One region of the Pseudoalteromonas sp. SCSIO 43210 genome, then DNA from elsewhere that is predicted to be linked to it. Evidence: predicted binding sites of a transcription regulator. Region 1 holds the regulator's gene; each other region holds the start of a gene.

Evidence for each region. Region 1 encodes sigma-54, which starts transcription at its own class of promoters, with help from an activator protein. Its sites were predicted from a motif close to GTTGGCACGNNNNTNGNNT; they were not measured.
Region 2: fliE (flagellar hook-basal body complex protein FliE) is a predicted target of sigma-54. The motif match lies at 4,082-4,100, and genes of this name have one in related genera.
Region 3: LOS73_RS08890 (EF-hand domain-containing protein) is a predicted target of sigma-54. The motif match lies at 3,286-3,304, and genes of this name have one in related genera.
Region 4: LOS73_RS01890 (LiaF domain-containing protein) is a predicted target of sigma-54. The motif match lies at 2,204-2,222, and genes of this name have one in related genera.

Annotation. Positions count from the first base shown of each region.
Region 1 covers NZ_CP087225.1:749,101-757,340, reverse strand. Annotated here, with positions in the region: gene LOS73_RS03355 (calcium/sodium antiporter) at 1-607, shown strand, start outside; gene LOS73_RS03350 (KpsF/GutQ family sugar-phosphate isomerase) at 611-1,582, shown strand; gene kdsC (3-deoxy-manno-octulosonate-8-phosphatase KdsC) at 1,583-2,134, shown strand; gene lptC (LPS export ABC transporter periplasmic protein LptC) at 2,131-2,685, shown strand; gene lptA (lipopolysaccharide transport periplasmic protein LptA) at 2,675-3,217, shown strand; gene lptB (LPS export ABC transporter ATP-binding protein) at 3,214-3,939, shown strand; gene LOS73_RS03325 (RNA polymerase factor sigma-54) at 4,009-5,508, shown strand; gene hpf (ribosome hibernation promoting factor) at 5,535-5,822, shown strand; gene ptsN (PTS IIA-like nitrogen regulatory protein PtsN) at 5,827-6,279, shown strand; gene rapZ (RNase adapter RapZ) at 6,299-7,144, shown strand; gene LOS73_RS03305 (HPr family phosphocarrier protein) at 7,188-7,460, shown strand; gene mgtE (magnesium transporter) at 7,562-8,240, shown strand, end outside.
Region 2 covers NZ_CP087225.1:3,858,869-3,867,108, forward strand. Annotated here, with positions in the region: gene fliI (flagellar protein export ATPase FliI) at 1-110, opposite strand, end outside; gene fliH (flagellar assembly protein FliH) at 129-935, opposite strand; gene fliG (flagellar motor switch protein FliG) at 939-1,979, opposite strand; gene fliF (flagellar basal-body MS-ring/collar protein FliF) at 1,972-3,687, opposite strand; gene fliE (flagellar hook-basal body complex protein FliE) at 3,708-4,040, opposite strand; gene LOS73_RS16845 (sigma-54-dependent transcriptional regulator) at 4,196-5,635, opposite strand; gene LOS73_RS16850 (sensor histidine kinase) at 5,632-6,744, opposite strand; gene LOS73_RS16855 (DNA-3-methyladenine glycosylase I) at 6,875-7,471, shown strand; gene LOS73_RS16860 (sigma-54 dependent transcriptional regulator) at 7,714-8,240, opposite strand, start outside.
Region 3 covers NZ_CP087225.1:2,073,783-2,082,022, reverse strand. Annotated here, with positions in the region: gene LOS73_RS08905 (PAS domain S-box protein) at 1-924, shown strand, start outside; gene LOS73_RS08900 (FG-GAP repeat domain-containing protein) at 1,036-2,409, shown strand; gene LOS73_RS08895 (hypothetical protein) at 2,453-2,950, opposite strand; gene LOS73_RS08890 (EF-hand domain-containing protein) at 2,963-3,238, opposite strand; gene LOS73_RS08885 (PA4780 family RIO1-like protein kinase) at 3,537-4,394, shown strand; gene LOS73_RS08880 (response regulator) at 4,423-5,097, opposite strand; gene LOS73_RS08875 (ATP-binding protein) at 5,137-6,582, opposite strand; gene LOS73_RS08870 (hypothetical protein) at 6,582-7,112, opposite strand; gene LOS73_RS08865 (YHYH protein) at 7,122-8,240, opposite strand, start outside.
Region 4 covers NZ_CP087225.1:442,558-450,797, reverse strand. Annotated here, with positions in the region: gene LOS73_RS01915 (ImmA/IrrE family metallo-endopeptidase) at 1-187, opposite strand, end outside; gene LOS73_RS01910 (hypothetical protein) at 168-512, opposite strand; tRNA gene LOS73_RS01905 (tRNA-Ile) at 797-873, opposite strand; gene LOS73_RS01900 (YqaE/Pmp3 family membrane protein) at 1,153-1,311, opposite strand; gene LOS73_RS01895 (BON domain-containing protein) at 1,376-1,942, opposite strand; gene LOS73_RS01890 (LiaF domain-containing protein) at 2,259-2,924, shown strand; gene LOS73_RS01885 (VOC family protein) at 3,246-3,662, opposite strand; gene suhB (inositol-1-monophosphatase) at 3,897-4,700, shown strand; gene LOS73_RS01875 (substrate-binding periplasmic protein) at 4,822-5,631, opposite strand; gene LOS73_RS01870 (GGDEF domain-containing protein) at 5,649-7,433, opposite strand; gene secF (protein translocase subunit SecF) at 7,566-8,240, opposite strand, start outside.

The DNA of each region.
Region 1 (8,240 bases):
CAATTATTTTTCATTAGCCGAAGGTATCGCCTTACTTATTGGCTTTATCGTGTTTATAGGCGGTTTGATTATTATTTCACTGCGCGCAAAAAACCAAGATGACCCATTTATAACCGAAGCCTGTGACGACGTACCTAACGATGTACCAACTAAAAAAGCGGTATTTTGGTTAGTTATTGGCATGGTTCTACTCCCTGTTAGCTCACATTTTTTAATTGGTTCAGCAGTCGACATAGCTAAATACTTTGGCCTAAGCGATCTAGTCATTGGCTTAACTATTATTGCCATTGGCACGAGCTTACCGGAGCTTGCAGCTTCAATTGCCGGTGTATTAAAAAATGAAGATGATTTAGCTCTAGGCAATATTGTTGGTTCAAACATTTTTAATATATTGGCTGTGTTACCGCTCGCAGGTATTATTAATCCATCCATTATCGATCCGTCAGTAGCGAGTCGAGATATACTCATTATGATTGGTGCAACATTTGCTCTTATCATCATGTCATTGAACTTTAGAGGCACCCAACGCATCAATAGAGTGGAAGGTGGCTTATTGCTTATCGCATTTTTGGGCTACCAAGGGTATATTTTTAGTCAAGTAGGGTAAATAATGACGACGCTGAACTTTATCGAACAGGGTCTTCGTGTTCTCAATATTGAACGCCAAGCACTTAATGACATAGCGCAATATGTAGATGAAAATTTTCATCAAGCATGCCAATTAATGTTTGACTGCGAAGGTCGAATTATTGTTATTGGCATGGGTAAATCAGGCCATATAGGTAATAAAATTGCAGCAACACTTGCAAGTACAGGAAGCCCTGCCTTTTTTGTACACCCAGGCGAAGCTAGCCATGGCGATTTAGGAATGATCACCAAAAACGATGTTGTCATGCTTATTTCAAACTCAGGTGAGACGAGTGAAGTTTTAAATATTATCCCTGTTTTAAAACGCCTTGGCGCAAAAATAATCGCCATGACAGGCAATACTAAATCGACCATGGCAACACATGCAAATGTACATGTATGCATTAAAGTAGAAAAAGAAGCATGCTCTTTAGGGTTAGCACCAACGGCGAGCACTACAGCGACTCTTGCTATGGGCGATGCGATGGCAGTGGCTCTGTTAGAAGCTCGTGGTTTTACCGCCGATGATTTTGCGCTTTCTCACCCTGGGGGCAGTTTAGGCAAACGATTATTACTAACCTTAAAAGATGTTATGCACAGCGGCGCAAATACACCTATTATTAGCGTTTCACAAACCGTAAAAGATGCACTTATTGAAATGTCAGCCAAAGGCCTTGGTATGACAGCCATTGTTGATAAAAGTAATCAGCTCGTGGGATTATTTACCGACGGTGATTTACGCCGTATTTTAGAGCAAAGACTAGATATTCATACAACACAAATAGACCTTGTTATGACTAGGTCATGCACAACAGCTACACAAGATATTTTAGCTGCTGAAGCGCTTAATATAATGGAACACAAACGTATAAATGGCTTGATTGTTGTTAATGAGCAAAACCAGCCTATTGGCGCACTAAATATGCAAGACTTATTAAAAGCAGGAGTATTATAAATGCAATTTGAAGAACTCTATCAACCGCTGAGTGCTGATGCAAAAGCACGTGCTAAAAAAGTAAAACTACTTATATGCGATATTGATGGTGTATTTTCTGATGGCCGAATTTATCTTGGCAATCAAGGTGAAGAGCTCAAAGCATTTAATACAAAAGATGGTTTTGGCATTAAAGCGCTTATAAACAGTGGCTTTGAAGTGGCTGTTATTACTGGTCGCCATTCGCAGATAGTGCAACAACGTATGACCAGTTTAACAGTACAACATATTTATCAAGGTCAAGAAAACAAGCTTATTGCTTACGAAGAGCTAAAAAACAAGCTTCACCTAAGTGATGATCAAATTGCCTACATTGGTGATGATGGCCCCGATATGCCAGTAATGGAATTAGTCGGGTTTGCCGTTGCAGTTAACGATGCTCACCCACTAATCAAGCGTTTATCACATTACACGACACAGATGCTGGGTGGTTTTGGCGCAGTGAGAGAACTAACCGACTTACTTATGCTAGAGAACGACAAACCACTTACTAGCAAAGGTACTAGTTCATGAATACAGCGCGCATAATTTTAAGCGTTTTATTCATCAGCTGTATGGTTTGGCTTTGGTACCCTTATTTTGCACAAACAAATATGACAGCTCAGGTTGAAGCTGAAGTTATCGCTAAGCCTGATTATATTGCTATTGAGCTAAAACAAACGGCCTATGATGAAAATGGTAAAATTAATCATAAAGTTACAGCTGCTAAAATGGAATTATATCAACAGTTAGGCTTTACCTTTTTTGAAAAGCCCATTTTCACCTTATATAACGAAAAACAAACATGGCGAATAAATGCAGACGAAGCAACGTTATATGAAGGAAAACAATTAATTTTAGAAGGTAACGTGGTTGCCAATAATCTTACTGATAATGCAATGATAGACAAGATTAATGCGGATAATATTCAAGTAGATATAAAACTACTCACGATGCGTTCAGAGCAACCCGTTATTGTTACGGGACCCAATTTAAAGATCACCGGTAAAGGCCTTGAAGCCGATTTAAAAACTGAAGTGATAAAACTTATTAACCATACGCGAACTATATATTATGACCAATAAAATTTCAAAAATACTTATTATTCCGACACTTATACTAGCTTTCAACCTTAGCGCTGCTGAACAAGCGATTCAACCTGCAGCGAATCAAATATCAATAAGTGCCGACAAACAAGAAGGCCAATTAAAAGAAAACGTCGGAATTTTTGAAAAAAATGTTGAGATTATTCACGGCAACCGTCGTATTACAGCCAACCGTTTAGAAGTACATAAACGTGATGAATTAGGCGATAATAAACAGCTACTAATTGCAACTGGTAGCCCTGCATATTTCGAAGAAAAACAAACTGATGGCACTATAATGAGCGCCAGCGCAAACGAAGTTCGTTATGATGTAGCTAAACGATTTTTAACCCTTATTGGCGATGCACAAGTATCGCAAGCGGGTCAAAAAATAAATGCCAAGAGTATTACTTACGATATGCAACAGCAATTAATTAGCGCTGAAAAAGACGAAAACTCAACCGATCGTGTGCATACTATTTTAGTACCTATTGAGACTAAAAAAGAAAAAAACGATAAAGGTCAGCCATGAGTACATTAAAAGCAGAACTATTAGCTAAAAGTTATAAAGGCCGTGAAGTTGTAAAAAATGTAGGTCTGGAAGTAAAGGCTGGCAGCATAGTCGGGTTACTTGGCCCTAATGGTGCAGGTAAAACCACAACGTTTTATATGATTGTAGGCCTTGTACCTAGTGATAAAGGCAAGATTTCTATCGACGATAACGATATTACTCTTTTACCTATGCATAGTCGTGCTAGATTAGGCATTGGTTACTTACCCCAAGAATCATCAATTTTTAGAAAGCTTACTGTTTATCAAAATTTAATGGCTATTTTAGAAACACGTAAAGAGCTGAATAAGCAAGCAAGAGAAGACACACTTAACAATTTATTAGATGAATTTAGTATTCAGCACATTCGTGATAGCCAAGGTATGGCATTATCAGGAGGCGAGCGTCGCCGAGTTGAAATAGCGCGAGCACTAGCCGCTGATCCTAAATTTATATTGCTTGATGAGCCTTTTGCTGGTGTTGACCCTATTTCAGTGTTAGATATAAAGAAAATAATAGAACATCTTAAAAATCGTGGTATTGGTGTGTTAATTACCGACCATAATGTAAGAGAAACTCTTGATGTTTGCGAAAAAGCCTACATAGTTTCTCATGGTGAGTTAATTGCATCAGGCACTCCAGAACACGTATTAAACGATAAAACAGTACGTGATGTTTATTTAGGCGAACAATTTAGGCTGTAACATTTACGCCATGTCTTTAAGCATCTGCTAGTATTAATTATAACAACATAAAAGGATTGTTAGAGATACATGAGGCAATCATTACAGCTGCGCATGGGCCAGCAACTTACAATGACTCCACAGCTGCAACAAGCAATTCGCCTGTTGCAACTCAGTACATTGGATCTCCAGCAAGAAATACAAGAAGCACTCGACAGCAACCCCCTATTAGAGGTTGAAGAGCAAGATTACGCCGAAGATTCTGCTGGTAAAAACGAGCAAAAAGCAGATAACGACGATGTCACTGTTAGCGCAAATGCTGATGATGTTCCGAGCGAATATGAGCAAGACAGTGGTGAAGCACTTGCTAAAGATACGCTAAGTGATGAAATGGCTATGGATGTTAGTTGGGATGAATATATGAGCGCAGCCCCAGCGTCATCATCAGGACCAATGCCTGAAGATGAATCTATATACCAAGGCTCCTCAACTGAAACGCTCCATGAATACCTAATGTGGCAACTACAACTGACTCCCTTTAGTCCTACCGATGAAGCGATTGCGATTGCGATTGTTGAAGCCGTCGATGATTCGGGTATTTTAACGCTAAGCTGCGAAGAAATTTTAGAAAGTTTTAATCAAGAGAACGAAGAAGACAACGAAGTTGAACTTGACGAAATAGAAGCTGTTTTAAAACGAATTCAATTGTTTGACCCTGTTGGTATTGCAGCACGTAGTTTACAAGAATGCTTATGTATTCAGCTGAACCAATACGATAAAGAAACACCCTATATTAATGAAACAAAAATGATTTTAACCGAGCACATTGATCTATTAGCTGCTCGCGACTATCGTACATTAATGAAAAAAACAAAGCTCAAAGAAGAAGAGCTTAAAGAAATAATGACTTTAATACATACTCTTAGCCCAAAACCGGCGGATACTATAGTTAGAGAAGAATCTGAGTATGTAATTCCTGATGTATCGGTGAAAAAAATAAAAGGTCGCTGGGTTGTTGAACTAAACCCAGATAGCATGCCTAAAATCAGAGTCAACAGCCAATATGCAGCAATGTCACGCACCGTTAAATCAAGTGGTGATAGCCAGTTTATTCGCTCGCATCTACAAGAAGCTAAATGGTTTATTAAAAGTTTAGAAAGTAGAAACGATACACTATTAAAAGTAACTAATTGTATTGTTAAGCAACAACAAGGTTTTTTTGAGCATGGCCCCGAAGCCATGAAACCAATGGTTTTAAATGATGTAGCAGAAATGGTCGAAATGCACGAATCAACTATTTCACGCGTAACAACTCAAAAATATATGCATACACCTCGCGGTATTTTTGAGCTTAAATATTTTTTCTCAAGCCATGTAAGTACTGAAAATGGAGGCGAATGCTCATCAACAGCAATACGCGCTCTCATTAAAAAATTAATCGCAGCAGAAAACTCAGCAAAACCATTGAGTGATAGTAAAATTGCAGATATATTAGCTGAGCAAGGAATAAAAGTAGCGAGACGTACAATCGCAAAGTATCGCGAATCTCTAGCTATTCCACCGTCAAATCAGCGAAAAAGTTTGATTTAAGACGCTAAACAAAGAGGGTAATGCTTATGCAACTAAACTTAACTGGTCGTCACGTAGAAGTAACTGATTCATTAAGAGATTATGTAAATACCAAATTTGCGAAGCTAGAAAGACACTCAGATCATATTAATAATGTTCATGTCATTCTTGATATAGAAAAATTAAACCAAAAAGCTGAGGCAACGATTCATGTAAGTGGAGCTGAGTTATTTGCCTCTACTGAACATCAAGATATGTACGCCGCCATTGACTCGCTGATTGACAAGCTCGATCGCCAAGTTATTAAACACAAAGAGAAGCTTGCTCGACACTAATATTATGAAATTAAGTTCACTTATATGTCAGGACTGCAGCAGAGCTGCGGTCCTTTTTAATAGTAAAAAAAGAATTTTAGAGTTCATCAGTCAACTTGCTCATGACAAGCTCCCATATCTTTCTCAACAAGATATTCTCAGCGCCTTAATGAATAGAGAAAAACTGGGAAGCACTGGTATAGGAAGAGGCATTGCAATCCCTCATGGGCGAATGAGCGGCGCAGAAGAGCCCTTAGCACTCGTATTAGTAAGCGAAACACCTATTAATTTTGATGCAATAGATAATCGCCCTGTTGATATATTTGTTGCTCTCATCGTACCTGATGGCGATAACCAGCAGCACTTAAAGACGCTCGCAACGATAGCTGATAAACTAAATAATAAAGATTTTTGTAAACAGTTACGCAGCGCAAAATCAGATACTGAACTGTATCAAGTTATTGTAGAACAATCGTAATTAACATAATGGGTGATAAATGGAATTAATTATCATAAGTGGCCGTTCCGGTTCTGGAAAATCGGTTGCTTTACGCGTAGTTGAAGATTTAGGTTATTATTGCGTAGATAATATTCCAATTAATCTGCTACCTTCTTTAGTGAGAAGTGTATCTGATAACTACGACAAAATTGCAGTTAGTATTGATGTCCGTAATTTACCAAAAGAGCAAGATGAATTTAACGATATCCTTGAATACTTACCTGGCTTTGCTAAACCGACTCTGTTTTATCTAGACAGTGAGGATCAAACATTAATTAAACGTTTTTCTGAGACTCGCCGTCTACACCCGTTATCAGTTGACTCATTACCTCTTGATTTAGCTATAAAAAAAGAAAAAGAACTACTCGATGTTCTCACTACTCGCGCTGACTATATGATCGACACGAGTGATTTAAGTGTTCATCAACTTGCTGAATCAATTCGTGAAAAAATTCTGGGTAAAAAAGATAAACAACTCATTGTTACTTTTGAGTCATTTGGCTTTAAACACGGCATTCCTAAAGAAGCTGATTATGTCTTTGATGCACGCTTTTTACCTAATCCACATTGGGAGCCAGAATTAAAACCTTTAAATGGCTTAGACCAACCCGTAAAGGATTACTTAGCCAGCCACAGCATTGTCCAAAAGTTCACTTGGCAAATTCAAACTTTTGTACAAACATGGTTGCCACATTTAGAGCGAAATAACCGTAGCTACTTAACTATTGCTATAGGTTGTACTGGCGGGCAACATCGCTCAGTATATTTAGCACAAACGATTGGTGAAAGTTTTTCGATGACACATCCAAATGTAAAAATCCGCCATAGAGAACAAGAAAAATAACTCATTCAAAATAATCATCTGTTCAGCTTAGGTAGAGTAACTTATGCGTTTAGAAGACACTTTTTTAATAAAAAATAAATTAGGACTTCATGCAAGAGCCGCTACAGTATTAGCGCAACTTGCTATTAAATTTGATGCCTCAATCATGATATATCAAGATGATAAAGAAGCGCCTGGGGACAGTGTATTGGCTTTAATGCTACTGGAAAGCAGTCAAGGAAAAGAGGTGAAAGTAGTGTGTGAGGGCCCTGATGCCGAACAAGCTTTACATGCCGTTGGTCAATTGATAGCACAACGCTTTAATGAAGAAGAATAGCACTTAGCTAAAAACCGAAACTAAGATAAACTAAATGTGGTTAATTACCCCATTAATAAACCTCCCTATCCATAGTTATATAAAAATCAATAAGGACGCCAATGCCTGAAGCTTTTGAACAAGATTATCCACTACAACAATTAAAACAAGTGACAAAGTCGCTTAACAGTGGTCAATTTGTTCAAGTTAGGCGGATGTTAGCAAAAACAGCTCCTTGTGATACCGCATTATTATTAGAGTCATCGCCGCATAAAATTCGCCGACTACTTTGGCAATTGGTTGACCCTGATGTACAAGGTGATGTTCTTGAAGAGCTTTCCGAAGATGTTCGTTTAGGCATTATTGCCCAAATGGAACCTGAGCACATTGCAGCCGCAACTGAAGACATGGGCCACGATGACTTAGGTGAAGTACTCCGTAGTTTACCAGACACCGTTTATAAAGACGTTGTCAGCGCGATGGATATTCAAGACCGTGAGCGTGCAACACAAGCACTTTCATATCAAGAGCGTTCAGCTGGCGCGCTAATGAACACCGATACGGTAACCATTCGCCCTGATGTAACGCTCGATGTTGTACTTAGATATATTAGGCTACGTGGGGAGCTACCAGAAGGTACAGATGATCTATATGTTGTTGATAAACACAACTGTTTTATAGGCGCTCTATCACTGAGTACGTTATTAACGAACCCACCTGAAAAAATTGTTCGCGATTTAATGGATGAAGATTGTGAATCAATCCCAATTTCAATGGATGAAAGTGAAGTCGCGCAACTAT
Region 2 (8,240 bases), 1.8 Mb from region 1:
GTGAGGCCTACGACACGTGTTAAAATACCCGCTACCGCGAGGGCTGGTGTATTAATATGCTGTTTATATTGAGATAAGCGTTCGCTTAAAGATGCACATTGTTCAGACATGACATGCCAATAAAGTAGTTAGATACCACTATTATGCAAAAAACTATCCAATGTTTCTTTGACGCGAGTTTTCAAGGTCATATCGAGTGAGGATTGGGCCGTTTTAACCTCACAACCACCACGTTCAAGTGTAGGTTCAGCGATTAGTTGCCAACTATTATCTGCGATGGTTTGTTCTCCATAGCTGTTTTTTATGAGTTCTAAATCTTCTGGGTGTAAATGTATACGTACCTTTTCTTGCTCAGCATTAAGCGAATCTATACTTAGTTTAAGTGTATGTAAAATAACATCAGGAGAGGTTTTTACTTCTTGATAAATTATTGCTTCAGCAAGCATTACTGTCAATTGGACTAATTGTTTTTCAACTTGTTCATCCACTTTATTCAAAGGAGTAGTTAAATTATCTAATATGCTACGCAAACCCGTGAGTTGCTCTTCAATTAATGGTTTTACGTCCTCATGACCTTGAGTTTTACCTAGTTCAAGCCCCTCTTTATAACCGGCCTCCTTGCCCTCTGTAACACCTTTATCAAAACCATCAATATAACCTTGCTCATGGCCTTGTTTAAGGCCTTCTTCATAAGCATCTTGTCGAATTCGCTCAAGTTCAGCCATGGTAATAGAAGGTAATTCAGGTTCTTGTGGTTCCTCTACAGGTATTTCCTCGGCCATTTCTTTTTTGTATAAATCCGAAAGTGGTGTGCCAAAAGCAGTTGAACGATCTCCAAAACTTCTTTCGTCCGGAGCCATATCTGGCACCGGCCAGTTTTTTAATAATTCATCTGCTTCTTCTGCATTGAGTGGACGACCTTTTAACTTACTCATGCTTTACAGGAACTCCTCACCACCACCGCCACCTAGCTGAATCTCGCCAGAATCAGATAAACGACGTGCAGTTGATAAAATTTCTTTTTGCGCAGCTTCAACTTCACTAATTCTTACAGGTGCCATTGCTTCTAAATCATCAGCAAGCATTTCTGCTGCACGTTTAGACATGTTACCTAATATTTTCTCTTTAAGAGCATCGTCTGTGCCTTTAATCGCTTTCATAAGTACATCTTGTTGTACTTCACGCAAAATTGCTTGAATGCCACGGTCTTCAACATCCATTAAGTTTTCAAATACGAACATTAAGTCTTGAATTTGCTGTGACATCTCTTCATCGTGCTCACGAATAGAGTCCATTAACTGCCCTTCTACATTTGTATCAAGGTAGTTCATAATATCAGCTGCAGCTTTTAAACCGCCCATTTTAGCTGCTTGCGCACCCGCTTGACCTGCAAATTGTTTTTCCATAATCTCATTGAGCTCTTGCAATGCCGCAGGTTGCACTTCTTCAAGATTAGCAATACGCATAGTTAAATCTAAACGTACTTTTTCAGGAAACTGTGCCAATATTTCAGCAGACTGCTCTGGCTCTAAATAAGATAAAACAATAGTTTGAATTTGCGGATGCTCATTACGAATAATATTCGCTACCTGCTTAGAGTCCATCCACTTAAGAGAATCAAGTCCCTTAGCGCCTGATCCCATAACAATTTGGTCAATAAGGCTGGCTGCTTTATCTTCACCCAATGCAGCTGTAAGTGCTTTTTTGATAAAATCTTCAGATTGGAAGCCTATCGTACTAAAACTCTGAATTTGTTCAATAAACAAATTATGCACGGCACTTATTTTAGCTTGAGACAAGTCATCTAAGCCCGCCATTGCCATACCCACTTTTTGTACCTGTTTAGGTTCTAAATGCTTGAGTATTTGCGCCGCATCTTCTTCTGATAAACTCAAAAGTAATATAGCCGCTTTATCTACACCATCGAGCTTATCAACATCAAATGCTGTTGGCAGTTGTTTTTGTTCTTGATCAGTCATCTTCTGTTAACCACGCTTTCACTACTTGTGATGATAGTTCTGGTTCGTTAGCTACAAGGGCACGAATTGCTTTTAATAAGTCCTCGTCACCATGTAGGTCTGGTAACTGTAGTGTACCATCGCTAGAGAAGCCAATTGAAGCAGAATCAAAGTCTTTATTTAGCATATCAAGTGTACTGTCACCAATATCAACCCCTGAACTCAATGCATCTTCATCATACTCTTCCAAGGTATTATCTGGGTAAATTAGACGTTTAAGCATTGGTTTAACAACGGCCATAATAAGAACAATAATTACTAAGGCACCTAGACCCAGACGCACATACTTCACAAACCAATCTTGCTCCCACATTGGGACTTCAAGGTCTAAACCTGTCGTTTCACGCACAAATGGCACTGTTACCACTTCAAGTGCATCGCCACGCTGCATATCAAACCCGACACCGCCTTGTAATAAACGACGAATATTTGACAATGCCTCCACTGATCGTGGTGTCATGGTCGTTTCGCCGTTTTCATCCACTTTTGGAATATAATCAACAGCAACCGATACACTTATTCTGCGTATTACCCCCGTTTGCTGGCGTTTATGCGAAATAGTAGTATCAAGCTCATAGTTTCGCGTAGATTCTTTGTGATTACGAGTTGGCGAAGTGCCTGTTCCTGCACCACCTTGTCCTGCTACTTCTGGAATATTCGAGTTTAGTGGAGGCTGATTCGTAAGCGCACCTGGAATACCAACGGCTAAACCGCCTATGTTATTTTCTTCAAATGTGGTTTCACTTCTCACTGCAGGTAAATCTGGATTGTAGCGTTTTTGTGTTTCTTCTATCGCACTAAAGTCCATACTTAAATCAACTTGGGCTGTATAATTTGCAAGCCCTACGACAGGTATTAAAATGCTGTCTATTTTTTCTAAATATTCTTGTTCTCGTTTACGTTCTAAGTCGTACTCTTTACGAGAACGTGCTGCTAATGAGCTTTGCGAACCTGAATTTAATAAGCGACCATTTTGATCTGTAACAGTCACCCTACCTGGCTCTAAGCCTTGTACTGCTGAAGCAATCATATCAACAACAGAGTCTATCTCTTCACCATTAAGAGAGCGTCCACGTTTAAGTGTTAGCACAACGGTGGCAGATGGCTTTTTCTCTCTGCGCGCAAATACGTTCTCTTTTGGTATAGCAAGCAATACTTTCGCACGAGTAATATTATTAAGCTCTTCTATAGTACGTGCTAATTGCTGCTCTCTACCATGTTTGAGGCGCTCACGTTCAAGACGCTGACTAACCCCAAACCCCATATCTTGCATGATAATATCTGATCCCGAAGTAGGTCCTTGGTCTAACCCTTCGCGAGTCATTAATAATTTTATATTTTGATATTCACTTTCATCAACCGATACGACATTACCATCAAGTTGATATTCTATCTTTTGTGCATCTAAAAAATCGAGGGTTTGAATTAACTCTTCTGTTTGCATTTTACCCAATGGGCGCATATCTGGCTGACGTGCCCAAATAATGATAAAAATGGCAATAGCCAAACAAATAGCCAGAGCTATAACCAGTGTCACTTGGCGTAATACATCAGTACCATTTAAAGCACTTAAATAGCCTGATTTCTGTTCTTGTTGATCATCACTATCACTTTGGTCGATATCACCACTAGCAAGTGCAAGGTCTGTAGATTGGTTAGATTGCGCCACGATAATTCTCCACTACCTAGTTAAACAGGCATGTTCATGATTTCTTTGTAAGCTTCTACAAGTTTATTACGAACCTGTACTGTAGCTTCAAATGCAACCGAAGATTTCTGAGAAGCAATCATCGCCTCAGCAAGCGATACACTTCGGTCACCCATTTCAACTGCTTTTACTTTTTGGCCTGTATCTTGTTGTAACTCATGCACTGTATTTAGCGCATTACTTAGCATATCGCCAAATTGTGCAGTAGAAGTAGACTGCACTTGAGTTGGCAATTTATTAATTTGATTATTACGGCCAGCTTCAAGGGCCATTGATTGCATTTCTTGAAAGACAGCGCTATTTTGAATTTTCATAATTTTTCTCTGACAATGCAGTTAAGCTTATAAAGATAATAAAGCACAAACCATGCCAACTAAAAACACAATTAAAACAATTGGTTACAGTCAGCTTGTGAGTCAGAGTTTTGACAACCCCAAATTAAATTAATTAAATTTGGGGCTTAGAGGGATTATGCAGGAAGTGAAATACCTAAATCGCGCATTTGCGCTAGCTTATAACGTAATGTTCGAGGGCTAATACCTAATGTTTCTGCTACATCTTTGCGCTTACCTTGACAGCGAGCTAATGTTTCTAAAATAATACTATGCTCTTTGTCTTTAAGTTCATCTTTATAGCTCCCGGTGTCAACCGCAAGTAAATCTTGCTTTGGCTCACCAACCATAGGCATTTTTTCATCGTAATATGCCGTGCTTAAGCTATTTATAGCTTCGTTTGACGTTGCTGTTTCCAATACTTCTGTTGGTGTAATTACAAAATCGCTTGCTACTAAGTTTTCGATAAAAATAGCATGTTCATTTATTGTATTACCACTTCGTAGTATCAGTGCTCGCTGAATTACGTTATCCAGTTCACGAACATTACCAGGCCATGCATGAGCAAGTAGTTTTTGCTCTGCTGCTTTATCTAAGTAGGCCATAGGCTCTTTACTTTTATTTATATGGCGTTCTATTAAATGCTTTGCGAGTATAATTATATCACCAGGGCGCTGGCAAAGAGGTCGCCACATTAATGGAAAAACATTAAGTCGGTAATATAAGTCCTCTCTAAATTGGTTCTTAGCGACCGCTTCTTTTAAGTCACGATTACTCGTTGCTAATACACGAACATCTAGTTGGATTGTCTTACGAGCACCTAAACGCTCTACTTCCCGCTCTTGTAGCACTCGTAGTAGCTTTGCCTGTAATCCTAAATCCATTTCAGTGATTTCATCTAGTAAAATTGTTCCGCCTTGCGCTTGTTCAAATTTACCAGGGCATGCTTGAATAGCACCTGTAAACGCCCCTTTTTCGTAACCAAATAAAGTGGCCTCAAGCATATTTTCAGGGATCGCAGCACAATTTATAGCAACAAAGGGTTCATTGCATCGACTCGATTTATCGTGAATATAACGCGCGAGCACTTCTTTACCTGAACCACTAGGCCCGAGCACCATTACACTCGCATCAGAGCGTGCAACTTTACTTGCAAGTTCGAGTAATTGAATGCTACTTGGGTCGGCAACAATAGGGCCATCTGTCTCTTTCGCTTTTTCAGGCAAATAGCGACTCACCATATTTAGCAGCACTTCAGGTGCAAATGGTTTAGCCATATAATCAATAGCACCTAAACGCATAGCTTCAACAGCATCATCAATCGTGGCATAGGCCGTCATCATCAATACAGGTAAATCGGGATAATTTAATTTAATACTTCGCAGTAAGTCCAAACCACTCATGGTTCCCATTTGCACATCACTTACGACTAATGAAAATTGCTCTTTTTTAAGCAATAACATCGCTTGCTCTGCGCTATTAGCTGAAACGCATTCAATACCTGACATCTCCAGCGTATCAATTAAAGCTTCACGGAGCCCCGCATCATCTTCTACGACTAAAATAATATTACTCATAATGATTCCTCTAATTTAGATGTCGCGCGTATTGGCAACAGTAAACTAAAACAAGCTCCACCATGAGCATTGTTACTAACGTCAACACGTCCTTGATGCGCATTAACCACCGAACTTACAACAGCGAGCCCTAGACCAGTGCCTTGGCTTTTTGTAGTAAAAAAGGGTTCAAACATTTTATCAGCCTGACTTAAATCAATACCGGGACCATTATCGCTTACACTAATACGCACAAAGTCGTGATCTTGTAAATCAGTCGCGGCACTCAAATGCACTTTAGCCCCAGAACCAATCACTTGAATGCTATTGTGAATAAGGTTTTGAACAGCACTGGCTAGCGCTGTCTTATTCCCCACTATTACAATATCTGGTTCAGGAAGACTTACATCCAGCTCGCTTTCATTAAGTGCGACCATGGCATCAGCACCGGTTTTCACTTCTGTTAATAATTGCTGCATAGAGACTTGTTCAACGACTTGCTGCTCACCGCTTTTAGCAAATAACAGCATGTCATTAACCTGCGTTTCTAAATCTTTTAATCGTGACATCAATTTAGTTTGGAAATTATCGCGAGATGCTTCTGGCAAGCGCTTTGAACCTAAGTTAGCAGCATAAAGCATTGCTGCAGATAGAGGCGTGCGTACTTGATGCGCAAGAGACGCCACCATTTTACCCAGCGCACTTAATCGCTGCATATGTGCAACACGTTTTTGTAAACGTCGCGTCTCAGTTAAGTCCGTCATTAAAATAAGTTGTCCCGGCTCTGGAGCCAAAGCGGTAATATCGAGCTTAATTAAACGCCCGTCTTTTAATGATACTTCGTGTCCATCATCTTGATGTGGTTTGAAAGACCGCTGAATAACATAAAACCACTTTTCACCTTCAAGTGGTTCACCAAGCATATCAATCGCAATTTGGTTCGCTTTAGCAACCATGCCTTTACCATCAAGTACAACAACACCAGTGGGCATTGTATCAACCAAGTGCGAAAGCCAACTTGCCTGCTTACGAAGATCACTTAGCTCACCAATGTACTCCTCTTGAAGTAAACATGGGTTATACTTATTTGCAGAAATAAACTGTGGTTTTAGCACGCTTGCAAGGGCCATAATCAAATCTCAAACTAATGTAGATACAGAGTTAAATGCACAATTTGTACCAAAGTTTATTTATATATTTATCATTAAGTTACATAAGAAAAACAAGCGACATAAAAATGACGCACGCTAAGGAATAATAATGAGTGAGCAAATAGAATGCCGTTGTCCATGGCTAGACACGACTAAACCTGACTACGTTACTTACCATGATGAAGAATGGGGGGTGCCACTTTATGATGACCAAAAACTATTCGAATTTATAACTCTTGAATCAGCGCAGGCGGGTTTGAGTTGGTACACCATATTAAAAAAACGCCAAGGTTATAAAAAGGCATTTGCTAATTTTGATGTAAAAAAAGTAGCTGAATTTACATCAGATGACATTGAGCGTCTAATGTTAAATAAAGAGATTGTTCGTAACCGTTTAAAAATTGCAGCAACTGTTAATAACGCAAAATGTTTTATCGGTATTCAAAAAGAGTTTGGTAGCTTTAGCAATTATCAATGGCAATTTGTGAGTAATAAGCCGCTTGTTAGTCACGTGAATAATATTGAGGACTACCCTGCTATAACTGAACAATCAACTGCATTTGCTAAAGACTTAAAAAAGCGAGGATTTAAGTTTTTAGGCCCAACAACAGTCTATGCACACATGCAAGCCTGCGGTATGGTTAACGATCACAGTAATGACTGTTTTAGAAAAGAAGAAATTATTAAGGCTTTTAGTGGTGAGTAAGCAGGTAAATAGGTAGGTAATTAAAAGCTTCGCTTTTCACGCGAGCAAGCTCAGCGTCTACGCCAAAGTTTTGATTTGAGGTTGCTTTGTAGACGCGCTGCTTACAGGCGTTCAAAAACGTAGTTTTTTGGATGGGTGTTTAAATAATTAAAAGCTTCGCTTTTCACGTGAGCAAGCTAGACGTCTACCACCAAAGTTTTTGAGGTTGTTTTGTAGACGCGCTGCTTGCAGGCGTTCAAAAACTAATCTCTTGAAAGGTTATACTTTTTCATTTTTTCAACTAGCGTGGTTCTGCGTACACCTAATATTTCTGCTGCGCGAGCCACAACGTAATCAAAGCGCTCTAACGCTTGCGTTATTAAGCTAATTTCAAGCTCGGCTAAGTAATCTTTAAGTTCAATACCGTCATCGGGCAACAACCCACTTCCAACTTGGTTAAACTCTGCTTCAGGTTCGTTTTCGTAATCACTGAATCCTGTGCTAAATATATCATTAAACGCGTCTTTTTCCATTAACTCTTCTGGGTACTCAGGCTCATATGCTTCTACCTCAATATAGCGGTATTTATTAGGTAAATCGGGAATATCGACTACCTTTTCAGGAAACATAATAACCATTCGTTCCACTAAATTAGCTAGCTCACGAATATTACCAGGCCAAGCATGCTCTTTTAAGCTCTCCACTGCGCGCTCAGTAAACTTAGCGGTAGAACCTGTTTGATCGTTAACACGGCGCATCAGTTCTTTTAAAAGCAGCGGAATATCATCTG
Region 3 (8,240 bases), 1.3 Mb from region 1:
GATATCACTTTAAAGAAAGGTAAAAAAACAGAAAAAGTAATGCCTCCTATAGATATTACTGGAATTAACATACAAATAGCGTGCAGTAACAAAAACCAAGCTAACGTACTTCAAAAGCAGCTTACACAATGGGGAGCAATCGTAACAATAAGCTCATCAGCAAAAATTGCGCTAAATACTTACGAGCAATTTTATACCCAACATGCTCATCCTTTCGACATTGTAATTATTGATACAAAACTTAGCGACAGTAACGGATTAACACTCGGTAAAACGATTAATGATCTAAATCTTCTCAGTACAGCAAACCTTGTATTGATGACCACAATAGATCAGTTTGAAACTAATGAACACTATAAACAAAATGGTTTTACTGCTTACTTTCCAAAACCGATGACAACTAAAGATATTTTTAACCTTCTTACAAAATGCTTACCCGAGAGAAACACTTTACATAGTGAAAATACCCAAACTTGTACCATAACCGAAAAACCACTTGGGCCGAATGATATTGTATGGCGTGAAGATATACGTATTTTATTAGCTGAAGATAATCAAATTAATCAGATTGTCGCCGCAACAACATTGAAAAAGATGGGAATTAGTGTTGTAGATATTGCGACCAATGGTAAAGAGGTACTTGATTACTTAGATCAAAAAAATACTATTGAGCCATACTCTCTTATTTTAATGGATTGCCAGATGCCTGTTATGGACGGATATCAGGCAACAACTTTAATTAGAAATAATGAAGCAAGAGATAAAGCAAACGCCATTACAATCATAGCAATGACAGCGAATGCTATGACGGGTGATAAAACTAAATGTTTAGATTCCGGAATGGATGACTATATATCAAAACCAATTGCCCAAGATATTTTATTTGAAAAGCTTTTAAAGTGGCTTCCTCACTCTGTAAAATAGATATTCAGCCACATTTTCTTACATATATTTAGTTGTTCTAAAATTAGTCGTTGGTACTATAAATTAATCTTGAGCAATACTATATTGCTCGTTAATTTAAAGGATTAACGAATGAATAAAATAATAATAACGCTATGCGCTTTAGCTCCTTGCCTTGTATCAGCACAAAAACTAGCAATACAAACAACACAAGCATTAATTACGACCGACTCCGCAACTGTATTTGCATATAACAAGACCCTAAAGCAGCTTGAGAGCATCAATTTACTAAGCGCAAAAAGCATTCAACTTACCCTACCCAATAATGCGATTGGTTTTGATGTAGCAACACTTGCCAATGCCGATACCAAACAAGCACTAATTTTAGCAAACGACGGGGTTTATAAAACCAATAGCGATAAAACAACATTATTGTTTACTTATGAATCAGTGCTTAATACATTAAAAGTAGATGAGTTTGAGAAAATTGATTTTGTTTTTGATGCCAATAACGATGGCTTAAGTGATATTTTTATCCCTAATTTAACAAGCAGCACCTTATATGTTCAAAACAAAGACGGCAGCTTTAAGCCCAACCAATTTATGCAAACACCTTTGTATGAAGGTCGTTTTTCAAGTAAAGGACTTTCGCTGGAAGTTAATATTAGCAATAAACCCGTCGTTATTGATTTTAACCACGACGGCTTAAACGACCTAGTATTTTCAAACGACTTTGGAGCAGATGTACTCCTTGCTAATTCAGAGGGCTTTGAGCAAAAGCTTACCTCAATTGACTTTGACATCGAGTTAGGCGAACTAAGTAATGGTGAAACTCGCAAAATAAAGCAAATTATTGATATTAATAACGACGGATTTCTAGATTTTACAACCAGGCAGTTTAAGCCTACGCAAGGTATGGATTCGTTAGATATAAAAATAGCACATACTTTATACCTAGGGAGCGCTAAAGGTTTTACTAATACGCCCATTACCTTATTTGAAACACAGGGCCCTAGTGAACTATTGCTCAAAACTGATTTTAATAATGATGGCTTAATTGATTTACAAAAAATGGACTTAGATATTGGCTTAGGTACTATCGCGTCTATGGCATTGGGCGGTGGCAGTACTGATGTAGATGTAGAAATGAATCTTTATAAACAGCAACCCGACGGCTCATTTGCCAATAAATCGAGTATCGAACTTGATTTAGAAATGGAAGTGGGAATGAACGGCAATGATTCCAAACCAGCGCTCTATTTAGGCGATATTAACGGCGACAGCTATATTGACGCGGTATACAAATACAGTAAAAAAACACTGTATATTTATTACGGAGAGCAAGATTCACTGCTAAATAAAAAACGTAAGAAATTAAAATTAACGCTGCCTAAAAATAACAAAGATATTCTGTTAGTTGATATAAACCAAGATGGTAAAAAAGATTTTGTATTTAAATTTACCGAAGAAGATGGCACCAGCAAAATAGAAACACGGTTAAATTAAGCCAATAAAAAAGCCCAACAGAATTAACCGTTGGGCTTTGGACTTAAGACTTTCGAGTAACAGTCAGCTTTACTCTAAGTAATAATACCTCAGCAGTTACATTTAGCAGCGAATCGCCTTCACTTAAACCAAATTTCTCTTGCACTGATGCAAGGATTGATTCTTTATCTTCACCTGACAACTGGTTTGAATACTCAGTTAAGAGCTCATCTAAATAGCTGACTACTTCGTCTGTATCGACTGATTCTAATGAGTTTTGCGACGGTGGCGGACGCTGGCCTTCTGCCCGTCCTGCATCACCAATACTTTTAGCATCAAATTCAAGTTCGCCCATTAAATCAGCAAGCTCTTTAGTGGGTGCAATATCTTGCTCTTTAAACGCCGCTTGAATACTTTGCGCATCGTCGCTAGTTAAGTTTTCTGCATCAAACTGTGCAAGCGTTTCTTTAATAAAATCGCTTTGCTCTGTTGTTAGCTTTGCTGTTTGGCTGCTTTGTTGCGACATAAAACTGGCAGAACTGCTGTTAATACTATTAATCATTTTAGGACCCTTTCAACGTTCACGACGAGGTGGTTTATGATCGCTAAGCTCTTGTTCACTAATTTCGCCATTACCATCGGCATCTATAGAATCAAAAATTGTTTGTGCATCGCCGTGCGGTGGTTTTTTAGCACTAAACTCTTCAAAGCTAATTACACCATCGCCATCAGTATCAATAGTTGAAAAATCAGGTCTTTCAGGAGGATTGTCACCGCCTCGTGCAGCTACATTAGCTGAAAAAGCAATAGATAATATTGCCACAGTGGCAAGTGTTGAAAAATGCTTCATAGTAATAACCTCGTATTTAAGAATTAAATTAAGATTACGCTTTAAAAACGCAAACAATGTGCAAACAATAGGGAAGTAGTAAATTATTTTGATAAAAAAATTAATTTAAAAAGTTATGGTTGATTGCATTGCAATCAATATATAAGCTAATAAAATAATACGATTAATAACTGACGAGCAGTTGCGTTACTGCCCTTAATTCTCAAAGCTGATATACTGCTTGAGCCAATTAAACAAACAAATACAGAGCACTTTCATAAATAATGATTAATAACCAACCCTACTTAGCAGGCAATCTGTGAAAATACCTAAACGCCTACAACCTCTTGTTGATGATGGCCTTATTGACGAAGTTATAAGCCGACTAATGAGCGGCAAAGAAGCCGATGTATTTATTGTGCGTTGTGGTGAACACATACGCTGTGCAAAAGTGTATAAAGATGCCGTTAAACGTAGCTTTAAAAAAGCGGCACAATACCAAGAAGGCCGAAAAGTACGTGGTGGACGCCAAGCCCGTGCTATGGGCAAACGCTCTAGCTATGGCCGTCAATTAGAAGAAGAGATTTGGCAAAATGCCGAAGTGGATGCGCTATCTCGTTTAGCCGGTGTGGGTGTACGTGTACCTGATACTTACTTTTGTATTGATGGCGTGCTGCTTATGGAGCTCGTGTCGGACGAGGATGGTAACGTAGCTCCTCAACTTGGACATGTCGTTTTTAGTGAAGAGCAAGCGATTGAGCAGCATAAACTCATGATGCATTATATTAAGCTTATGCTTTGCGCAGGTATAATACACGGCGATTTATCTGAATTTAATGTACTTGTAGATAACAACGGCCCTGTAATTATAGATTTACCGCAAGCAGTTAACGCTTCAGCAAATAACAGTGCACAAGCTATGTTTGCACGCGATGTCAATAACATACGCCGCTACTATGGTGAATTTGCGCCAAGCATACTAAAAACTCAATACGCTAAAGAAATGTGGGCATTATTTGAAGAGGCCAATTTAACGCCTAATTCAACGCTTACAGGTGAATTTGAAGACAGCGACGAACTTGCCGATGTAGATTCTATTCTTGATGAAATCCAAGCGGCAGAATATGAAGAGTTTGACCGTTTAGAGCGAATTAAAAATGCTGACGATGATGAGTAGCTCATCGTCATAGCTCACTAATCCCCCCTTACTGCGGGTGCACAAATCGGTAGCCAACCCCATAAACAGACTGAATAACACTTTCAGTTTGTGTCACTTCATCTAGTTTTTTACGCAACTTTTTAATATGGCTATCAATAGTACGGTGGCTCACAATACGCTGATCGGCGTACATAGTGTCCATTAAACTATCGCGCGAATAAATACGATTTGGGTTGTTAAACAAAGGTTTAAATAGCTGAAATTCAAAGTTCGTTAGCTCTATGCTGCTTGATTTGTATTTTACGTTGTAGGTGCTCTCATCAAGCTTCATTGTTGACTCTGTAACATCACTTGCGTTATTTAATCGCCTTAATATAGCTTTTACGCGTGCCACCAGCTCAGCATAACTAAACGGCTTACAAATATAATCATCAGCACCTAACTCTAGTCCAAGTAATCTATCTATTTCTTCTACTCTTGCCGATACCATAATAATAGGCACGTTTGAAAAGCGCCTGATTGCTTTACACAATTCAATGCCACTTTGGCCAGGTAACATTATGTCGAGTAAGATTACACTCGGGCTGTTAATTTCAAGCCAAGGTAATACTTCATTCCCGTGATGTATTTGATGAGTGATAAAGTGGTGGCTGCTTAAAAAGTCACTCATTAAGTTAGCTAGCTTTACTTCATCTTCCACAATCAGAATTTGTTCACTCATAGGCATCTCTGTAAGTAACCTCAACTTTATTTTTATAAACTAAATAGTAGGCAATCTAATAATAATGGCAAGACCACCTAAACTGGCTTTTTTAGCAGCTATTTCACCATTATGGCCTTTAACTATATGCTGGCAAATAGATAAGCCTAAACCAGAACCCCCCTCTTGGCGATTACGCGAACTATCTACTCGATATAAATACTCAAACAAATGCGATAAATGCGACTGCTCTACACCTACGCCATTATCTTCAATTATTAGCTCTAAGTAGGTTTGCCCTTTAATACTTATATTGCTAGCCGTTAATGAAATAGTTGAGCATTGTGCATAGTGTACTGCGTTCATTAAAATATTATCGAGTAGCTGCAAAAGGCGTGTTTTATCTGCTTGTACAGTTATGTGTTTAGCGCTATTTAGTAAATGAATTTTTATATTATTTTGTTCAAGCACAACCTGATATTTTTGCTCAATAGTATTTAATAATAACGCCATATCAGTAGGTTGCATAGTGTAGTGCATACCACCTAACTCTGCGCTATTGAGCATATGCAAGTCGTGTATTAAGCGTTTTAAATGCAAAGCTTCATCGTTAGCCGAACTTATATTTTTTGTGTTCGGTTCTCGTATACCAAGTAGCATAGCTTCAAGTTCACCGAGTAAAATGCTCATTGGCGTCCTAAGCTCATGAGAAATATTAGCAAGCCATCGCTTACGTACTTGCTCATCTTTAGCGAGTGTAAATGCAAGGATATTAAAATCTTCGCTTAATTGGCCTAATTCGTCTTTTCGCTCAAGCGTAAGTTTGGTCTCATAGTTACCTTGCGTTAAGCGATGCATACCGTTAGCAATTTGCTTTACTGGGCTAACTAAGTGGCGAGACAATAAAAAGGTAACCAGTAATGTAAGCAATACCGCAGCTAAAGCAATAAACCATAAGTAGTTAGTTTGCTGCTGTAAAAAATCAAGCTCATAACCATCAACCAAGTTATCTCTTTTGGAAACAGCTAAGTAACCCACTGTTTTATCGCCCACTGTAATTGGGGTTGTTATATATTTTAAATCACTGAGATATTTACCCACTACTCGCTGTTTATTTTCATCAAGTAATGCGTAGTGAGCAATATTGTCCGGTGGTGGGCGGCGATCCATCCCTAAACGAACATGATCTGGCGGCGGTCGTCGCATCATCCCTCCCCTGTGACCCGGACCTTTTGGTGGTCTAGGTAAAAACTGGCTATTTTCTAGCTGCGATTCAACAAGCTTTCTAAAATTTTCGCCATCGCCAACAACGCGTTGCCATGAGGGTGTTTGTTCGTATTGTTTTGCAAGTTGTACAACAAGTGGTTCAAGCGCTTTCACCTCTTTTGCATTAACAAAATCAATTACGCCTTGGCCTATACTCCATTGTATAAGTACTACTAGCCCTGCAATAACACTAAAGGTAAAACTAAATAGTATTAAAAAAAGTTTATTATGAATTTTCATTAATTCGTGTTTTCAACCTTGCTAGGAAAGCTTTCAAATCGGTATGTTATAAACTCTTTGCTTTGATCGCTAACATACAACGTAGCAACTATTTTTTTGCCTTGAACGGTCCAATACATATGACCATGATTATTTAAAGTAACCGATACGGTATTTATACCAGTTTTAAATAAGTTAGCAGGTAAATGCAACGCTTGTCCGTAAATTCGCTGTATTTTAACCCCATTAATGTATAAATGAGCATGACCTTGTAAAAAACCGGTGCCTTGGTTTGTTGTCGCAACCATCATTTGTTGCATGTTCATCGTGCCCTCTGGCGGCACAGACAAATCATAACGCTGTGTATCTAAAATTAAGTTATAACCCAACATACTATCTTTTAATAACTTAAGGCTTAATGCCGGGATTGGCGTATCATTTGGCACAGCTATAGGCATATGGCTATGATCCATCATTTCCTGCTGCGCAAAGAGCTTAAAACTCAATAGCACAGCAGTAGTTAGGATCAATGCGTATTTAAAATAACGCATAGTTACTCCTTACATTCCCGGTGGTGGACCCATTGTTTCGCCAGTGTCACAGCGACCAATCGAATTATCGGCTAATTGACCTTTAAAACGAGGCCCTATTTGATAAGGAAAAGAAGGCTGTAATTTACCATCACTGTCTAACGTTAGTGTTATATGGTAGTGATAACCCTTGCCATCATTAATATCGTGGCCGTTATGCTCATCTAATTGAGTACCGGTTACTGTTTTTTGTGCGTAGTAATAATCTTCAAAGTAATACCCATCGTCGGCATTTAATGTATTACCAGAGAGCGTCGTTACTTGTGCGCCAATAGCAGGACCTGCATCACTTGTTTGTGTACCTTGGCTAACATCGTATTGATCAACTAAGGTACAGCTTCGCTCGCCCTCAGTACCACAACCACCCTCACTTTCTGATGCGCCATAATCACGCATTTCCCAGCCACTTAATGCTAGTTGGCCGTTACTTTCATAAGGACCGTAAAGTGGATAACCATCAGCTGCAAACCCATAAATAGGTGAATGCGCATCGCCATCATCTTCAAGTAAATCAGCTAAGCAACTCGTATAAAAGTGATGATGATATTCCCCGTTAGCAGCATGTCCGCCACACACATCAACATCGTACTGCTCAGCAATGGGCGCTAATGTATACCAAATATTATTACCGTAGCTCATACCATCGCCCCAGTTAAATATACTGGTGCCATTAACCATTAAGCCAACTGTACCTAAACCTGTTTCGCAGGTTTCAGTGCCTGATAAGTCGGTCGGTGTTAGCGGAAAATACGCCTCAACCGCTTGTTCTGTTGGGCAGCCTGGTCCTGGAGGCCAATAACCTGCACCGCCCGTGTCATCACAGTTTTCAGTGCTGCTGTTATAGCCAATATCTTCACCAAACGAAATAGTTTGACCTACTGCTGCTGAGGTTACACCGTTATAAAAATCAGTAGCTGCACGCGGGCGATTATTTAACGCGTCTACTTGGTCTTGTGTAAGCGTTACGTCATATTTAGGAATGTCAGTTGTTTGCACGTACATGTATTCAACGTCAGCATCTTCCTCTGTAACAGTAACAACCTCAACTGATTGAACATCTTCAACCACTGCGCCATTGTTTTGTATATA
Region 4 (8,240 bases), 310 kb from region 1:
AAATATGCTCAAGTCTCTCTGCAATTTCTGAAGTAAGCTTAGAAAACCCCCTCAAAAGGTTTTCTAAACCATCATTCTCCAAATTCAAATGATTCATTAGCTCTTCATCAGAAAAAGCTCTTTTCTTTGCTAAACTTTGAATTGTTGCACCAGGTGGAGAACACCAGTTAGGCTGAAAATTTTGCATATTGCTTTCCTTCGTCCAAAATTTCTACTAATTTTAAGTGCGTAACATAATCCCAATCAGCTTCTTTAGAAACATAGCTGTTGTTGGCTACAAAAGCTAATTCTACGGTATCGGTAATATTAATAATCAAGCGTTCAGGTGACATGGTATTTTGAAAAAAATATGGGACAGATAATAGAATTTTTAATTCACCAAAAGAACTACAAGCTTTTATATCTTCAAAGAGAGACATTAACGTTTCAGTAAAATCCCCTACCAACTCTTTAAGCTTTAAATATTGGCAACATGAATCTCTGAGTTCTTTTGAGCTAAAGGCTATTTCCACTATTACCTTGTAATCTTTATCCCTAATCAAGTGCCCATCATACTAGTTTTACATCTTTTTTGTCCAGTACAGGTTATTACAAAACAAATACTCCAAGGCAACAGATAATCAATTGCCACTTTAAATTCCTCAATGATTGACCGCACATAGTTAAAATACGCTCACAGGATATAAGAAGCCTTAAAAGTTACAAGATTACGTTAATTTGCTATATTGAAAAGTAGCACAGAGGTAGCACAGGGTAATTTCTGTTAGTAGGTATTTACTTGGAAAGCTTTTAAAAGTGGTGGCCCCTCCCAGACTCGAACTGGGGACCTAACGATTATGAGTCGTGTGCTCTAACCAACTGAGCTAAGGGGCCAACTTTTATATAACTGCTAGGCAGTTAATTTTTGAAGCGTTCAGTCACAGAGCGACTAAAGCGGGTTGCAGTATAAAAACTTTTTGGGGGCTTGTCACTACTAAAAACCTTTATTTTAACAATCAGTAAGCTAACTGCTTAAATAGTAATCTTTTATGAGGGAGTAATGTGTAAAAATGAGGAATTTAGGAGAAGGGATTCATGCAAGCCAATTAAAAGTGCCTATTTAAGCTGTATTTAAAATTGACTTACACAACTAATAATACAAATAACACAACGTTACTTTTTAGCAATAATATAAATGGCGTGTATTAACCCTGGGAAATAACCTAGCAGTGTTAATAAAATATTTAACCAAAAATGCATACCTAAGCCTACTTGCAAAAATACACCTAGTGGCGGTAATAAAACTGACAATATTATACGAATGATATCCATAACTTAACTCCTTTAAAATTAAAAAACAAAAAGCCCAGATTCACTGGGCTTTGAGTATAGTGCATTATTCAGCAACGATAGATAATTTATCTACCACGTCGCGCACATCTTCAGCATTTTTGGCAATTTTAACCGCTAGCTGTTTTTCAGCTTCAGATTCTACAGAACCGTTTAGAGTTACAATACCGTTATCGGTATCAACATCGATGTCTGTACCACCAACTTCTGAGTCAAATAGGAAGCGCGTTGTGATTACGGTGGTGATTTTAGCGTCTGTTAGGTCGTTATCACCATCATCCATCATGTCTTTGTCTGTGTTTTTGGTATCCATGTTTTTTACAACAGTCAGGCTGTTTTCAACATCGGATACGCCATCTAGGCTAAGTACAAGTTCTTCTGCTAACTCTTTTTCAATTTCGCTATCAACTTTACCTGTAAGTACTACCTTGCCATTTTTTACATCAGTGTTAATGTCAAAGTTGTTTAGATTAGTGTTCATAAGTAGCACTGTTTCTGCCTTACCATCAATCCAAGCATCTTTACTTTCGTTTTCCCAGCTGTTTGCTTGGGCACTCATAGCCGTAGTACCAAGAACTAAAGCCGCGATAATAGATTTGTTAAATGTTTTCATAATCTTTCTCCTTTTGATTAAAGACACTTTAACTAATGCGAACTTTAGGCCAACTAAATTTAACATTTAAATTCAATGGGTTGGAAATTTAAATCAACTAATCTCATGTTATAGCCGTGTAACTATTTACAGACTCACCGGTAAAACTTTCTCACATTGTGAAAATAGCTAGATAATTGCTGTTTTGGTTAATCTATCGTTAATATAACAAAACTAAAAACAGACTGAAAAATTAAGCCTCTGATAATTATTGAAATTATATTTGGTACGCCGTTTGCTTACTCACCACCAATAGTAAATATAATAAGGAATACCCATGTCTGTAAAAGTTGAAGACCGCCCAATAGAGCAAGTACGCGAACAAGTGATAGATCAATTAATTTATAATTACAGCCATGGCGTTATTTCAGTGGATGCATTTGAAAGACGCTTAGATGAGGCTATGGATGCAAATAGTAATGAAGCTTTGTTAATCCTAGTTGAAGACTTAACACTTAATACCGATCAGCAATATAAAGCAGAAAAACAATCGCAATTTACTCCACATTATAGTGCACAGCAAAACAGCGATGATGATTTTACGCTACGCAGCATTTTGGGTTCTAACGAGCGCAGCGGTCAATGGGTTGTGCCAAAAAATATATACTTAACCAATTTTATGGGCTCTGTAGTGCTTGATTTTACTGATGCCATTTTTACCCATCAAAATGTAACGATTCACGTTAACTGTATTTTTGGTAGCGATGAAATTTATGTACCAGAGCATGTAAATGTAGTCTCTAAAATGTTTTGTATTTTAAGCAGCCTTGAAAACAAGTCGGTATCGCTTAACAAGCGCCAAGGGCCCACTATTCATATTGAAGGTAAAGCAGTAATGGGAGCGGTTGAAGTTAAAATAAAACGCACCATAAAAGAGAAGTTTATGAGCTTTGCAAACGAGCTAAAAACACAACTTGGCGTTAATAATAACCGCTCATTATAATTTATCTAGCAGCGCGTTAGAGTCGATTGACCTTTAAGGTCAGATATTGCCTTAATTAGGTGCGTTTAATTGCTGCCCGAAATTTGTAACCTAAATAACCTGAACTCTGGATAATAAATCGATCTCAAGCAACTATTTTCAGTGCTAACTGCAGTCCTAGGTAGAGCCTTTCGTTAGCCTGTGTTTGGCATTTATACGTTGTTATTACCTATTTATAGGGAATAAGCACACCACATAGGTGTGTTCTACTAAAAACCAAACACACGGCTTAAAATTCAACTTCGAAAGATGAATAAGCCTAAGTTACTGCCTGACGTTTTATTATAAATCGTTATTTCGCTCGCTTGGTATATCACTTAAATATTCTACAAACTCTACTTCAAATCCAGCCGGATCGATAAAATAAACATTTTTTCTAAATGGGTTGTCACCGCCTTGTTTATCTATTTTAAAACCAACTTGTTGCAAACGCTTTACTACTGCATCTAAATTTTGGGTAACGTAAGCAAAGTGCGCTAAACCTAATTGATGGCCTGCTAAATCTCGGTTTTCACCTTCACCATGATCGCTCATTGCAATGTATTGTGTGTCATCACCAAAATGCACCCAGCGCCTTGGTTTACCATGCCAAGTGCCCCTACCTTCACTTCGGATTGACCAATAAGGGAATACCGCTTGATAAAATTTAATCATATCCTCAATATTATTAACCACTAAATTGACATGTTCTAAATACATAATGTGTCCTTCTTGATTAAGTATGCAAACACAATAAAACCTCAAGTTAACTTTAGGTAAAGTGGTTTTTTAGATTTATTTAAATTTTATACAGCCGCAAATATATATGCAGAACAATAAAGTATAAAAAACACACAAAAGTATTTAGGGTTTATTGTTTACTTTATGGCAGAAATCGCTAAAATACGCCGGCTGAAATATATAAACGTTCTTTTACAACCCAAAGGTAACTCCATGCATCCAATGTTAAACATTGCGGTTCGCGCTGCGCGTAACGCAGGCAAAATTTTACTTCGCGCAAGTGAAGATTTATCAAAAGTTGAAGTGCAACAAAAAGGCGCTAACGACTTAGTAACTAACATTGATAAAGAAGCTGAAGCCGTAATTCGTGACACTATTTTACAATCTTACCCAACTCACTCGATTGTTGGTGAAGAGTTAGGTGAGCATAAAGGAAAGGATGATGATTACCAATGGATTGTAGATCCTATCGATGGAACAACTAATTTCATCAAAGGCATCCCTCATTACGCGGTTTCTATCGCACTTAAAGTTAAAGGTCGTTTGGACCAAGCTGTTATTTATGATCCAATTCGTGGTGAGCTTTTCACTGCTTCTCGTGGTCAAGGCACTCAGCTTAACAGCAAACGTCTTCGTGTAAGCAAAACTACCGTTCTTGCGGGCACTGTACTTGCTACTGGTTTCCCTTTCAAAAATAAAAACCACATGGATGCATACACTGAAGCATTTAAAGCATTGTTTGTACACACTGCTGATATTCGTCGCGCAGGTTGTTCTGCACTAGATATGGCATACGTTGCAGCGGGTCGTGTTGATGGATTTTTTGAAATTGGTTTAAAACCGTGGAATTCTGCAGCGGGCGAACTAATGGTTAAAGAAGCCGGCGGTATGGTTGTAGATTTTGCTGGTGGTAATAACTATAGCCACAGCGGTAATATCATCTGTGGTTCACCAAAATTGACTCAAGCGATTATTCGTGAAATTCGCCCAGTATTAACTGAGTCGTTACTTCGCTAATTTAATGCTACTAATACGAATCTGCATAAGTATTTGAACAATTTAACGAATTAAATTTCCCTACCTAAGTAGATTGGTACAACAGTATACTAAAAAGGAGCTCAGGCTCCTTTTTTTGTGTCTAAAAATAAGGGTTATCAAGCTTAAGCTCTATTGTTTTACCTTTTGTGTAAGGTAATGAATTAAGCTCTGTCGCGAAATACTCATAAAATAGCGCATCAAATTCACCATTTTTTTGCATGATTTTAAGCCCTTTTTCAATCGCTTGAGCCAGTTCGGGTTTATTTTTTGAGACAAAATAATAAAGCCCAGTTGGATAGCTAATGTATAAATCTGGCACTATTACTAAATTCTTATCTTTTAAATCCATAAGCTCTGAATTAACTTCGATGAATGAGCGCGGAAAATAATCAATCCGCCCCTGACTTGTTAATGCAAACATCGAGTTTAAATTAGAAAGTGGCCTAACACTTAGTCCATTGTTAACTAATATCCGCATGTCAGGCCAATCATGACCTTGCACTGCAATAAGCATTGATAATTGCTCAACAGAGGTAATACCTTTAAATTTATCTACATTTTTTGTATTCGTAAGCAGTGCTCTTTTACCAATATACCCTTTAAATAAAGGGATTTTAATTGCAATCGCCAACGACTCTCGCTCAGGGCTACTCATACTCCAATATAAATCAAGGGCGTTCCCATCAAGTGCCATAAGATTTCGTTGTTGATGAGGGTGAACTGGCACTAAATTTATTTCAGCTGAGTAATCGGCTCTGATAAGTGCTTTTGAGAGTAATTCATTGAGGTAGTCGTCACGCGTAAAATGCGAGTGTTGATCTTGAGGGACATTAATAATATTGACTTCGCTTGCTATAGCACTACACACAAACAAGCTTACAACGCTAACCAGATACTTAAATGGCAACATAATAATCACCTACTTTGTTAAACTACCTTTTTACTATTTGCTAAACGCACCACCGCTGGTGTAGGCCTTCTTCGCTTACAGATAAAAAGATAGCTATGACGGTATCGTTTGGCCTCTTTTTTAGCATCAGTCGCTAATGCAGCTACTTGATGACTATTTTTACACTGTTGTAAATCAGGTTCAACCAAACCAATCGATAAGGTCAGTAAAGGGACAAATTGCTTTTCACCTTCGCGATTTGTAGCCCAGTATCCTTTGCTTTTAATATGCTCAGGAGTAAAAAATAGCTGTGACTGCAATTCAAACCGTTCAATAATTGTATTACAAATTGTAACTGCATCACTTTGGTCAAACACAACCATAAAGTCATCACCGCCAATATGTCCTACAAAGTTAGCACTGTTTGTGCAAGCTTGCACTGTTACATCGGCTAATAATTTAATTACACTATCACCGCTGGCATAACCGTATAAGTCATTAAATTGTTTAAAGTGATTTAGGTCTATATAAGCTAATGAAAATTTTAACTTATTACGCAGCCTTTGCTCTATAGCTTCATTTATAGCAACATTACCTGGTAGCATAGTAAGCGGATTAGCGTGCTGTGCGTGGCGAATTTTTTCTTCGGTAATATGTTTTAAAATATCTCTCAGGGGCGCTAATCCCAAGTACTTATTATTGCGTGTAATAACTATATGCCTGCGTATATCAAAATCCTGATCTGTTATTTGCTTACTTACGACATCAAGCATTTGATTCTCGTCAACGACTAATGGTTGCTTGTCCATTAATTCTGTAACTGGGCGTTTATCATAAAGTGCGTGCCCGTAGGGGGCCGCAAATACTTCCGTTAGCTGATCTTTATGAAGTAAACCAATTGGCTGGTCATCTTGATTTAATACTGGGATACTAATAATTGATTTGTCTTGCTCAAATAGCTTGTGAGCATCCTTACAGCGTGTTTCGCTATCAATTGCTGACTGAGTTAAAGCAAGATACCCTATTGCCATTGATTGCTCACAGAGCGCCTTTGCTTTAAATGTTAGTGCTTGTATTTGCTCAGAACTAAAGTCATAACTTGGTCGTAAACTGGGCCTTTCGAGTAAAAATCCCTGTACGTTACTAATGCCTAAGCTCTCAACTAACGCCAGCTCCTCCGGACGCTCAATACCTTCTGCAATAACGGCTGTATTAGTTGCTTTAGCAAGTATAGTGATTGATTTTAAAAACTCTTTTTTAACATCACTCTCATCACAAAAATCAATAAAATAGCGATCTATTTTTACAAAATCTGGACATAACTCAGACCACTGCTTTAACCCTGAGTAGCCAGCGCCTAAATCATCAATAGCAATGGTAAAACCAAGCTCTCGATAATGAGCAATTGTTTTTAAAAGTAAAAACCCATCATCAACTTTCTCTTGCTCAGTAACCTCAATCACAACTCTGTTCGCAGCTAATCCAAATTGCTCAATTAAATGCAACGTTTCGCCTTTGGGGTGACACGGATCGAGTAAAGTTTTAGGGCTTACATTTAAAAAGAGCTTGCCTTGGAGGTTTAATTTTACAAAGTTTTCGATTGCTTTAGAGCGACATAATAATTCAAGTTCTGAAATTAATGCATGCTGATGAGCCACTTCAAATAACTTATTCGGCATTTCAAGTGGACTATTTTTAGGACCGCGACTGAGCGCTTCGTAACCAATAATACTTTGATTAGATATATTAAAAATAGGCTGAAATAATGTCGTTATTTCAGCATTATTTAAAATATATTCTAAAACTTTGTGTTGTACGGTCACGTCGGACTCTAATTATAATTTGATAAGAATAATAAAGTAGCAAGCCTGTATTACAATTTTATTGCACTGAAATAAACGCCACGCAATAAAAAACCGCTCAACAGAGCGGTTTTTTTAACAGTTACACAACCATTACGGCATAGCGTCTTGGTCTGCACCTTCTTTTTCAATTACTTCTGGTATTAAATCTTCTTTGCTTACGCCCATTGCAAGTGCAACAGAGCTGGCAACATAAATAGAAGAATAAGTACCAATAAACACACCAAATAACAATGCAGTTGCAAAGCCATGAATAGTTTGTCCGCCCCATGCAAACAAGGCAATCAATACTAAAATAGTGGTGATTGATGTTACAAGTGTACGGTTAAGTGTTTGGGTAAGTGAAATATCAATAATTTCAACTGTGTCGTCAATGCGTACTTTACGGAAGTTTTCACGAATACGGTCCGACACAACAATGGTATCGTTAAGTGAATAACCAATTACCGCAAGAATTGCCGCCAATATAGTTAAATCAAACTCTAAACCTAATATAGAAAACAAACCTACAGTAATAATAACATCGTGTAATAGTGCACCTACCGCACCCACAGCGAAGCGCCATTCAAAGCGAAATGCAACATAGATTAAGATACAAATAAGTGCAGTTAACATGGCTAGGCCACCCTGCTCTTTTAAGTCTTCACCTACACTTGGGCCTACAAACTCAATACGGCGCATTACTACGCTGTCGTCTGCTTTTTTAAGTGCGTCGATTACTTGGTTACCAATTACTTCCGCTTTTACATCGCTACCGCGTGGCGCTAA